One region of the Marinobacter sp. BSs20148 genome, then DNA from elsewhere that is predicted to be linked to it. Evidence: predicted binding sites of a transcription regulator. Region 1 holds the regulator's gene; the other holds the start of a gene.
The links. Region 1 encodes FliA, which starts transcription of late flagellar genes. Its sites were predicted from a motif close to CTAAAGTTTNNNNNNNNNNNGCCGNTAA; they were not measured.

Region 1 (6,148 bases):
GGTGATGGCGCTCTGGACTGGCAACCGCTGCTGCAGCCGCGGGGCGCTTAGCTATGGGGCGCCGCTGTACCTCTGGAGTCGCAGCTCGGTCAGCCGCAGCCCCAGCCGATGCCTCTGGTGGTTCCGGGGCGCGAGTGCTCCCAAAGCTTTTGGGCCGGCTACGGGCGATACTAACAACACGTTCTACCAATATTTTTTGTAACTGACTGCTGTTGCCGGCAATTTCCTCGAAATTCTTGGGCAGAAAATCCACGGCTCCAGCTTCCAGCGCATCCAGGGTGACCCGCGCACCATCATAAGTAAGCGACGAAAACATCAACACCGGTATCGGGTGTCTGCGCAGTATTTCCCGCACGGCCGTAATACCGTCCATGACAGGCATTTCGTAATCCATGGTAATCACATCAGGGCGCAGTTTCTCTGCTTGCTCTACCGCTTCGCGGCCGTTACTGGCGGTGCCAACCACGGTGATCTGGCCAGACGCACCCAAGATTTCACTCAGACGTTTACGAAAGAAACTGGAATCATCAACAATCAGCACAGAAACCGTCATTTACTTCTCCGGGCAATGCCTGCCACCCGCCAAACCGGCGGCCGTTCGACAATTAATCGACGATGTATCAACAATAGATCGGCGATGTATCGGCGTTAACTGTAATGTTGCAGCAAACTGGGCACATCGATAATCAGCGCAATCCGGCCATCACCGGTAATGGTGGCGCCAGCCATACCCGGCGTACCCAGCAGCCCGCGCCCGAGAGGTTTAATCACCACTTCTTCCTGGCCTACAAGCTGGTCAACCACGAACCCGACCTGGCGGGTACCCATAGACACAATCACCACGTGGCTGTTTTCCGGCTCAACGTTTCCAGCACCGCCACGAATGAGCCAACGCTTGATGTGAAACAGCGGAAATACCTTGTCGCGCACCACAACACATTCGCGACCATCTACCACGTTGGTCTTGCTCAAATTAAGGTGGAATATTTCCACCACATTAACCAACGGCAGTGCGAACGACTGGTCAGCAAGCATAATCATCAGCGTAGGCATGATGGCCAAAGTCAGTGGCACTTTGATCACAATGCTTGAGCCTTCGCCCAACTTTGACACCACGCTAAGCTGGCCGTTGAGCTGGCTGATTTTCGTTTTCACCACATCCATACCCACACCACGGCCAGACACATCGGAAATTTGGTCTTTAGTGGAAAAACCGGCGGCAAATATCAGGTTGTAGCATTCCTGATCGGTCAGCCGGTCGGCGCCATCCTGGTCGTACATGCCCTTCTCGACGGCTTTGCGGCGCAACACGTCGGCGTTCATACCAGCGCCATCGTCGGTGATCAACAGCAGGATGTGATCACCCTCTTGCTCCGCCGACAAGGTGATGGTGCCAACTCTAGGCTTACCGGCCCGTTCCCGCTCTGCCGGGCTTTCAATGCCGTGGTCCACCGAGTTGCGTACCAGGTGCACCAACGGATCCGACAATGCTTCCACCAGATTCTTGTCAAGATCGGTGTCTTCGCCGTGCATCACCAGATTGATTTCTTTTTTCAGGCTGCGAGCGAGGTCACGTACCACCCGCGGGAAACGACCAAACACTTTCTTAATGGGCTGCATGCGGGTTTGCATGACAGCAGCCTGTAGGTCGGTGGTGACCACATCCAGATTGGCCACTGCTTTGTGCATCTGCTCGTCTTCGCTTTGATCACCTAGGCGTTGCAGGCGGTTCCGCACCAGCACCAGCTCGCCCACCATATTCATGATGTCGTCCAGGCGTTTAGTGTCTACCCGCACGCTGGTTTCCGCAGCGGCATTGGCAGCCTCGCGGGCCGGCGCTTTGGCTTGTGCCGGTTCGGCTGGAGCTTTGGCCACTGATGGAACCTTGGCTGGTTCCGGCTTTTTAGCGGACGCTGGCGCGGTGGACGCAGCCGCAATGGCTGCTGTCGGGCTGCCGCCCTTGCCGTGAAGCTGGTCCAGCAGTGCTTCGAATTCGTCGTTAGATATATCGTTTGGCTGGGCACTGCTGGTCTCAGCCACGGTTTCTTTGGCGGCTGCCGGCGCTGCCGGGGCGCCGGCGAACTGGCCTTTGCCGTGGAGTTGATCTAGAAGAGCTTCGAATTCGTCGTCGTTAATGTCGCCATTGCCGCTTGCAACCGGGCCAACCGCACTGGTTTCGCTAGCAACCGCTGACGCTGTTTCGTCACCGTTCAGGGCGTCGAGCAGCTGTTCGAATTCGTCATCGGTAATGTCGCCCTGGTCAGCGCTGGCGGGCGCAGCTGAATGAATCGCGACTTCGCCTTCAGGCAATGCCAACTGATCCAGCCGCTCAATCAGTTCCTGCGGCGCCGGCGTGGGCGCTTCACGCTGACGCACCTCTTCGAACATGGCATTCACGTTGTCCAGGGTTTCCAGGACGACGTCCATCAGCTCAGAGGTTACTTTGCGCTTGTGGTTGCGCAGGGTGTCGAATACGTTTTCCGCCGAGTGACAGCAGCTTACCAAGGCATCTAACTGCAAGAAGCCTGCTCCGCCTTTGACCGTGTGAAAACCACGAAAGATCGCATTTAGCAAATTGCTGTCGTCAGGATTTTGCTCCAGGTCCACGAGCTGCTCAGACAGCAGCTCAAGAATCTCGCCGGCTTCAACCAGAAAGTCCTGCAGGATTTCTTCATCGCCATCAAACGACATGTTTTTTCCTCATTGTTCAGAAACCAAGACTGGACAACAGGTCATCCACGTCAACCTGACCAGACAACACATCTTTGCGTTTTTCTGGCATTATTTGCGGACCCACACCCTGCTCAGCCGAAGGCTGATTATCCTCCATCTGGTGCACGGTACCGGTCAACTGGTCTACGTGGCCGGCCATCACCACCAGGCTCACCAGGTTGTCTTCCACTTCACGCACTAGGGTGATTACATTTTGAATTACTTGACCTGTCAGGTCTTGATAATCCTGCGCCAATAAAATTTCTGAGAAGTTACCGTAAAGCTTGCCGGCGTCGGTGCTCAACGCCCCCAAAAACTGGTCCATGCGAGCGTGTAACTCGCGGAATTCGGTCGGAGCCATATCCCGCCGCCGCAGACGCTGCCACTGCTGGAGCAGATCCTGGGCTTCCTCTTGCAAATGGCGGGCGACCGGCATGCTTTCTTCCACCAGATCCATGGTGCGATTCGCCGCCTGACCCGTCATTTGCACCACGTATTCCAGGCGATCGGAAGCGTCGGTCATTTTTGACAGTGCTTCTTTCTGTTCGGGGCTGCGCGGATCAATCTGAAAATTACGCATGGCTTCGTGCAGGCTGCGGGTTAGCCGCCCTACTTCGTGGTACAGGCCCTGATCTCGCACTTCTGCAAGCTCGCTGATCAGTGCCATAGCGCGCGCATAATCGCCCGCGCGCACGCTCTCAACCAACCGTTCGGACTGTTGCTTTAATTTTTCCGTCAGCTCTGGTTCCAGGGCATGGCGCTCGCCTGTTGACTTGCTCATGGCTTGTATCCACTCCCCGGTTACTGAATTCGCTCAAAGATTTTTTCGATTTTTTCTTTGAGAACGGCGGCAGTGAACGGCTTTATAATGTAGCCGTTCACACCGGCCTGCGCCGCAGCGACAATCTGGTCGCGCTTGGCTTCGGCCGTCACCATCAGGATCGGCAGGGTTTTCAGCTGATCGTCGGCGCGAACATTCTTGAGCAGGTCAAAACCGGACATGCCGGGCATATTCCAGTCGGTCACCAGAAAGTCGTACTTGCCGGTTTTCAGCATCGGCAATGCCGTATTGCCATCGTCGGCTTCGTCGGTGTTGGTGAAGCCCAAGTCACGCAGCAGGTTTTTGATAATGCGCCGCATCGTGGAAAAATCGTCCACAATAAGGATCTTCATATTTTTGTCCAATGAGGACCTCCAATCGTTGAAATCTATTCGAATCTCGTTGCATCACTGCCCGCAACTCGCGGGCTGCAGGCGCTAGAATTATGTATGGTCTGTTTTCCAGTCGGCTAACCGGCTGCGTAAGCGCAAGGCAGCCTGGCTGTGAATCTGGCTGACCCGGCTTTCGCTGACGTCCAGCACAGCACCGATTTCCCTCAGGTTCAACTCTTCCTGATAATAGAGGCTCAGCACCAGTTTTTCACGTTCTGGCAGGGTTTCAATGGCCGCCGCCAAACTGTTACGGAAGGCGGACTCTGACACCCCGTGCAGCGGATTATCATCCGTCTCTGATTGTTCTATCGGCAGTTCGCCGGAATCATTGAGCTCATCCAGACTGAAAAGCCGACCGCTGTTGGAGTCGGCCAGGCAACTGTGGTATTCCGACAGCGTCATATCCAGCTCAGCAGCCACTTCGACATCGTGGGCTTCGCGGCCTTCGCGGCCCTCTACAGCTTTGATAGCGTTGGAAATGCGACGGGAGTTTCGGTGCACCGAACGCGGAACCCAGTCGCCTTTGCGGATTTCGTCTACCATGGCCCCACGGATTCGAATACCGGCGTAAGTTTCAAAGGTCGCACCTTTACCCGTGGCGTAGCGCTGCGACGCCTCAAGCAAACCAATCATGCCAGCCTGCATCAGATCTTCCAGCTGAACACTGGAGGGCAATCGTGCCAGCAGATGAAGGGCAATTTTCTTGACCAGAGGCGCGTGCTCTTCAATCAGCCAGCAAGCGTCTGAAGCACCCGACCGTTGATAGACTCCGAGATCTTTCACCAGTGTCATAAATCCGCTTTTTGTACGGGATGTGTTTTAAACTTCGACGAGCCGCTCTATAAAGAATTCGAGATGGCCCCGCGGTGATGATGGCAGCGGCCAACTGTCCACTTTTTCAGCGAGAGCCCTTATGGCCAGCGAGGCTTTTGCTTGCGGGTAAGCTTCCAACACCGCTTGCTGACGCCGCACCGCTTTTTTAACGGCCTCGTCAAAAGGCACTATACCTACATATTGTAACGCTACATCCAGAAAACGTTCTGTAACCCGGGTCAGTTTTTCATACAAAAGCCGGCCTTCTTGTTCGGTGTTCACCTGATTGGCCAGAATCCGGAAGCGGTTGGTGTGGTAATCGCGATTCATCAACTTGATTAAGGCGTAGGCATCGGTAATCGAAGTAGGCTCGTCGCACACCACCAGCAGCAGTTCCTGGGATGCCCGCAAAAAGCTGACCACCGATTCGGAGATGCCTGCGGCCGTATCCACAATCAGTATGTCGATCTGGTCGGCGATGTCGCTGAAGGCGTGAATCAGCCCGGCGTGCTCCATAGCACTGAGCTGGGTCATGCGCTGGGTACCTGATGAGGCCGGCACAATCTTGATGCCGCCGGGGCCGTCTACCAGCACATCACGCAAGTCGCAGTCGCCATTGAGTACGTCTTGCAGATTGCGCTTGGTTTTCAAGCCTAACAGCACATCGATGTTGGCAAGCCCCAGGTCGGCGTCTAACAGCACCACCCGACGGCCCTTTTGCGCCAGAGCAATACTCAGGTTGACCGACACATTACTTTTGCCAACGCCACCTTTACCGCCAGTGACCGCAATTACCTGAACCGGATGTGCTTTACTCATACTGATGATGGCCTCTTGCCATGTTTAACCGGGAACGGATGTAGCCGCTGCCCCACTGTTCTTCACTGCCCGCTTGCTGTGATGCTTTTACAACCGGCATTTTTAAGACCCGCTGGCAACTGCCTGCTCCTGCCGCAAACCCTTCAGACGTTCTACACCGAGTTGCACCAGCGCAAGCGCTTTCGCCGGGTGCAAGTCTTGGGGTATTTTCTGGCCGTCGGTGTACCAAGCCACCGGCAGACTGGTTTCCATAACAAATCCCAGCGCTTCGCCCAGAGTCAGAGCCTCGTCGATCTTGGTAATCACACAACCGGCAAGGTTTGCCATCTTATAGCAATGCCATACGGATTTCATAATCCGCGGCTGGCTGGTGGCAGACACCACCAAATGTGTACGGATTTTGTGATGACTGCGGACTAGCTCGGCCAATTGTTCCTGATAGCCCCGATCGGTGCTGGTCAGCCCGGCGGTATCAATCAACACCAGGCGACGATCAGACAACTCATCCAGAATTTCATCCAGCGGGTGGCTTTCATCAACCACCCGAACCGGCACGTTAAGAATACGGCCAAACACAAACAATTGCTCGTGC
Region 2 (6,148 bases), 150 kb from region 1:
GAACTGGGAGTCACCAGTGACCTTGAATTGCCCCAGTGTCTTCAGCGTCTCGTCTGTTGTTCCCTGCGCCTGAATCTGTGTGGCGATAAGCAAGGTCGTAAGGATCACTAATGGTTTTTTTATCATTGTAAGTGCTTCCGCTGTGTGGTTTTTAACCAGTCTCCGAAACTTGAGTTAAGGCGTCAGCAACATGGGTGTCAAGAATCAACGGTGAATAACTGGTAGGACCAGCTGTGAAGCTCTAGTCCCACAATTAATTGTGCCTTCTCATTCATTACCCCATCCTGAATCGTTCAACCTGGGTTTGCAGGCCCTCACCAAATCGCGCCAGCTCGTGGCTTGCAGCAGCAACTTCCGTTGAGTCGTTGGCGGATTGTTCACTGACATCCCGAATCAGCGTAACGTTCTGGTTGATGTCCTCAGCAACGGCGGTTTGTTGTTCGGCAGCGGTAGCAATCTGGCTGTTCAATCGGCTGATGTCCTCCACAGCCCGAGTAATTTCCATAATTTGCTCACCGGTAGATTGAGCTTTCTCCAAAGTCCGTTGCGCAAGTTCAGAGCCTTGCCTCATGGTCACAACCGATCTCTCCGCACTGTTCACCAAACTGTTGACCAAACCTTCAATTTCGGTGGCCGAGGTTTGGGTACGTTTTGCCAGTGATCGAACTTCATCTGCCACCACCGCAAAACCACGGCCCTGTTCACCGGCCCGGGCTGCCTCAATAGCTGCGTTTAGTGCCAGCAAGTTGGTTTGATCGGCGACCGATTTGATCACATCAAGTACCGACACAATGTTTTGGGTATCGGCCTGAAGGCCTTGCAGACGCTGGGTGACTTCCAGCACTTTGTCGTTCAACTCTGTCACATGGCTCAGAGTTTCATTAACCGCCGCCTCACCCGCTGCCGCTTTCTGATTAGCCAGATTGGCCGCAGTGAAGGCAGCGCCGGCATTGGTGGCGACATCGTTTGCCGTAGCCACCATTTCATTCATGGCGGTGGCAACTTGGTCGGTCTGGTCACGCTGCTGGGCAATGCCCGAGCTGGTACGTTCGGTCACCAACGAGAGCTGGTTGGCGGAAGTGCTGATCAAGCCAGAATTGGTGTTGATACTGCGCACCAAATCCCGCAAGTTAACCACCATGGCGCCCAGCGCTGACAACAATTGCCCGAATTCATCACCACGATCACTGCGAATATCAGCACTCAGATCACCAGAAGCAACCCGGGTCGCCAGGCTGACGGCTTCACGGATTGGTCGGGTAATACTGCGGGTGAGCAGCCAACCCGAAAATGCGCCAAGCACCAGCACGCTGAACATTGCGACGACGATCAACGTGACTGCTTGCTGCCGTTCGGAGACCATGAGCTCAAGCTGCAACTCTTGCAGGATGACGGCATCGCTGATGGTTGCACCCGCACCCTTGACCATGCTGTTCTCTAGTTCCTGGGCGGTCAGAGTGGAGGCAAGAGCGACGTCGAATGCCTCGATGTAATCTTGGAATAGCCGTTCTACTTCTTCTTTGATGTTCACGGCGGCGTAGCTGTTCCTGACCAATTCAAGTGCCATCGAACCCATCTTAATGAATCGGTCGGCCGCGTCGGCGTTGTTTTCCACCAAGAATCTGCGCTCTTGTCGGCGCATTTGCTTAACCATGTTTTCCGCCTCAAACAATAATTTTTCGGTGCTAAGACGACTTTCAACCAAGCGTGAACTCTTCTCTAATGTCTGAATCGCCTCACTGCGTTGATTAATGGTATTGGCAAGGGCACTCAGATTTTGCTGATATTGCTGAATACCCGCTTGCATCGCGTTGAGCCTATCAATATCTGCCTGTGCGACAAGGCGGGTTTTAAGATCTTCCATTTGCAGGGACGCCGCGTTGGTCAGCGTGGTGACCTGCTCGAGATATTGGTCTTTTTTTCGCAACAGGTAATTTTTTTCAGCGGTACGGGCCTCCAACAGAGCCGACTCGGCACTGCCCACATCCGCCACAACGAGCGAACGCTCGCCGTAGTTGTGCAGGGTGAAAAGCCCAATGGCCCCAATGACCACCGACAGCAGAATCAGAAGGGTAATACCCGCGGCTAACTTGCCGCCAATCGACCAGTTAGAAAACATGTTTGAGAAAGGCATTCTCGGATTCCTGCTTAGGTAAGATGACAGGTTATTGCCATGCGTCGTATATGAACCATAGTAACGGCTGGAGCGAAAATAAGTTGAGGAATTCGAGGAATTGATCGTCCTGTCCACTCGCCAGACATTTGTTTTTACGAATAAATTTTTTAACTTGTCGGAAACGTGGCCCTACAGGGTACCGATCACGCCGTGGGTCAGCCTCGGGTCAGTGCCCATAGGCACGGTGGCAAGAAAATCAGGTTTTGCTGTACTATTCCAGAAATGAAGACCGAGGTATTTAGCACTCCCAATAGCGACAGGCCCGATATGAAAGTGAAGAACACAGTTAAAAAAGCGCTGCAAAGTTTATCAGCTTCGGTCACATTTATTATTCAAAGTTCGCCTTGAAAGGCACTCAGCCTTCACCCTCCCTGACGAGTGGTTCAGTTTTAGCCCACATGATAAGGCTATCCATCCCGGCGTCAATGGGAATGGTGTTCAACACTTTGTACAACCTCACAGACATTTGGTTTGCAGGCTACCTTGGCGATGATGCGCTTGCGGGATTGTCAATAGCCGGCAGCGTGTTCTTCTTGTTACTCTCCATTGGTCTTGGGATACAGGCGGGTGCGTCGGCCATGATTGCGCCAGAGGTTGGACGAGGTGCGGTAAAAGGTGGCACCAGTCAGGTCAAGTATTGGATCGACAACGTCACTGGAATGGCAATTGGATTCAGTGTTTTGTCCTTTTTGCTCGGCGCTTTCACCGCGCGATCCTTGGTCGTATTACTGGGAGCAGAGCCGCATATTGAACCATTAGCCATGGAGTATTTGTGGGTAACCTTGGTAGGTTCTATCGGCTTCATGCTCTCTTTTGGCGCCGCTGGGGCTTTAATGGCTCTGGGTGATACTAAGTCCAACCGCAACGCACTGGCCATTGGCTTTTTTGCGAACTTTGCATTAAACCCACTTTTCACGTTCGGCCTTGGGCTTGGCGTGACGGGTATAGCATTAGCGACCGTTATTATTAAAATAGCGACTGCATTTTACTTGTTACGAGTGCTTGCCAAACGGCTCGACATACGCATAAGGCCAGCGTTCGACTGGTCACGTTGGCAAGCTTTGCTCAAACAAGTTCTACCCGCTAGCTTCAATACACTCACCATTGTTCTGGGTGGCTTTATTACCGTGGCTCTTATAGGGCAGTTTGGCAGTCATCACGTGGCTGGTTACACAGTGGGATTAAGACTCGAACAACTTCTGCTATTGCCTGCACTGGGTTTAAACAGTGCGGTTATGGCTATTGCCGGTCAGAACCTAGGTGCCGGCAACGGCGCGCGAGTGGCCGAGACCTATCAAAAAAGTTTGGTAATCGGCCTCGCTATGGCACTGTTTTCAATACCTATTATGTACTTTTTATCTCCGCTTATGATGGGCTTTTTTACCGACACTGATGCTATTAAGAACACCGGCGTAACCTATCTCAGGATCGATGCTTTAGCGTTCTATGCGTATGTGGTTTTATTCCAAAGTGTGGCGGTGCTGCAGGCAATGCGTAAGCCCATGTTCCCGATGTACCTCGGCATTGCAAGGCAACTGGTGATACCTGCGATCATTAACTATGTGCTGATTGTGCTTTGGGACTATCCCATGGTGTCAATGTTCTACACCATCGTGACTGTGGTAGTGGTCAGTTCGGTGATCGCGCACTTTTATACCAAGCGAGAAATTAGCAGGCTGCCTCAGGCTGGGGCACTCGATTGATCAGATTTTGGTAGCCTTTGGGTTTGGTGGATTATCGCGGTGGCGGGGAATGTTTTTTCTTGGAAATGGAACTCGCTGCGCTCAAACTCCCATTTCCGGCGAAAAAATTCCCCCACCACCCCGCTCTTTTTGGCGAAGTTGATATCGCTTTACTGACTGGATTCAAAAAAAAAGCCAGCTGAAAAAACTTCTCACCACAGTGAAGGTGGATGAATTGATGTTTACTGTGGATACAAAGAAGTCAGGCTTTGCGGGGGTCCGTTTCCGCGACCATAGGTTGTTGCAAATTATGGTCGCGGAATGACAACAAATTCTCATTGCCCTCAAAGTCGACAAGAGCCCGGAAATCCAGCCAGTCGATCAGGCTGAACAGACAGATTGACGGATAATGCCAGTCTATGAATTCGCCCGCATCCACCATGGCTGACAATGTACGCAAGGTCGTCATGATGCGTTCACGCTGGATGTTGTAAAACATCGCATCCTGCTCAATGTCGAGGCCGGATCGTTTCGACAACAGCATCGTGACACAGGAATCGTTGGCCGCATCAATCAACGTTAGCTGGTTTTCCTGATCCCAGCTCGGGGCAGTGATGCCCAGCTTAGCCCCAAGATAGCGAGCGATAACCCGGGAATCGTATATTTTCTGGCCGTCATCATTCAGCATCGGAATTTTGAGCGCCGGGTTATTTTTACGCAACTCGTCTCGCCCCTCGCCGTAGATATCCAGGTTCAAAAAATCATAAGGACAGTCCGCCAGCAACAGCCGGGTACGTCGGACATAAGGGGATGTGGTCGAGCCAAGCAGCTTCATGGAGCCTCCGATTTATCGTATTATCGTATTATCGTATTATCGTATAAGTGTCTGTAACTAACCTCATGGCACCAGACCGGGCAACAGGCAGTCGCAACAATATGACACGGAGCGGCCGCTCATGAATAGTGAACAATCAGGTCTTACAATAACCAAAACAAAAGGATCCAGACAATGAACATGATACAACGACTCGCGCTTACCGCGGCGACCTCTCTCGTTTTCACTACTGCAGCCTTTGCCGAGATAGTATCTGAAACGGTGGAGTATACCGTTGATGGTGATTCGTTCACCGGCTACATGGTGTATGACGACGATGTTGACGGCGAGCGCCCAGGAATACTGGTCGTTCACGAGTGGTGGGGCCACAACGAATTTGTCCGCAGCCAGGCCGAAAGGCTGGCTAAAGAGGGCTACACTGCGTTTGCACTGGACATGTACGGCACCGGTAAGCTGGCCGAACATCCTGACGACGCCAAGAAATTCATGCAGGCCACCATGGGCGACAAACAGGCACTCGAAGCCCGCTTCCGCGAGGCCATGAGCATTCTACAGGACCATGAAACGGTCGACGAATCCCGGATTGCGGCCCAAGGCTATTGTTTTGGTGGTGCTGTCGTGCTCAACATGGCGCGGCTTGGCCTCGATCTTGACGGCGTCGTCAGCCTGCACGGATCACTGGGTAGCGACATCCAGCCCGAACAGGGCGCAGTTACGGCTAGGATTTTGGCCTACACCGGTGGCGCTGATCCGTTCGTTCCAGTGGAGCAGGTCACCGGTTTTGTCAGTGAAATGACCAAAGCCGGTGCAGACCTTAGCCTGACTGTGTTCCCCGGCGTCAAGCACTCCTTCACCTCCAAAGCGGCTGATGCCACCGGTGAAAAGTTCGGGTTGCCCATGGCTTATAATGAAGAAGCCGCCAATCGAGCATGGGAAGGCACGATGGCGTTCTATCAGGATATATTTGCCCAGTAATCAGCCGTGTCGGTTGTCAGGGAGAACACTTGGTGCAGTTTCTCCCTGCCTCTCTCATTGCCCTCAGCTACTTCGCCCAACGTGCTGGCACAGGAGGTTAGGGTGATAGGCATTTTTTCAGGCTGGCCCGCCATCAGCACCTACTACGCCAACTGCACGGGGTTTTGAGCGGTTCAGATAGTAGACCAACACGCCAGCGGTGATAAACATCACCCCAGTGTAAATCGCTGGCACCAGCGACATCGCGTAATTGTTCAGCATACCCAGCGCCAACACCATCGACAGGCCACTGTTCTGGAGACCAGTCTCCAACGTGATCGAAATGCTTTGCTGACGATTAAGTGCGAACAACCGGGCGCCGTAAAAGCCAATAAGCATGGTCGAAACGTTTAGCAGCAACGCTACCGGTCCGGCACTGATGATTGAGTCAGCAAAGGTCTCCCGTTGTTGGTAGACCAGGAAGGCGATCAGCAAGGCCAG

Region 2: the regulator FliA is predicted to act here: its motif matches at 2,195-2,222, upstream of MRBBS_RS04290 (methyl-accepting chemotaxis protein).

Annotation. Positions count from the first base shown of each region.
Region 1 is NC_018268.1:1,088,378-1,094,525, reverse strand. Features, by position in the region: gene MRBBS_RS04875 (protein-glutamate methylesterase/protein-glutamine glutaminase) at 1-553, opposite strand, end outside; gene MRBBS_RS04870 (chemotaxis protein CheA) at 649-2,691, opposite strand; gene MRBBS_RS04865 (protein phosphatase CheZ) at 2,708-3,493, opposite strand; gene cheY (chemotaxis response regulator CheY) at 3,514-3,897, opposite strand; gene MRBBS_RS04855 (RNA polymerase sigma factor FliA) at 3,976-4,716, opposite strand; gene MRBBS_RS04850 (MinD/ParA family protein) at 4,744-5,556, opposite strand; gene flhF (flagellar biosynthesis protein FlhF) at 5,659-6,148, opposite strand, start outside.
Region 2 is NC_018268.1:941,699-947,846, reverse strand. Features, by position in the region: gene MRBBS_RS04295 (PQQ-dependent sugar dehydrogenase) at 1-126, opposite strand, end outside; gene MRBBS_RS04290 (methyl-accepting chemotaxis protein) at 275-2,134, opposite strand; gene MRBBS_RS04285 (MATE family efflux transporter) at 2,575-3,879, shown strand; gene MRBBS_RS20210 (hypothetical protein) at 3,939-4,061, shown strand; gene MRBBS_RS04280 (glutathione S-transferase family protein) at 4,121-4,693, opposite strand; gene MRBBS_RS04275 (dienelactone hydrolase family protein) at 4,868-5,668, shown strand; gene MRBBS_RS04270 (bile acid:sodium symporter family protein) at 5,786-6,148, opposite strand, start outside.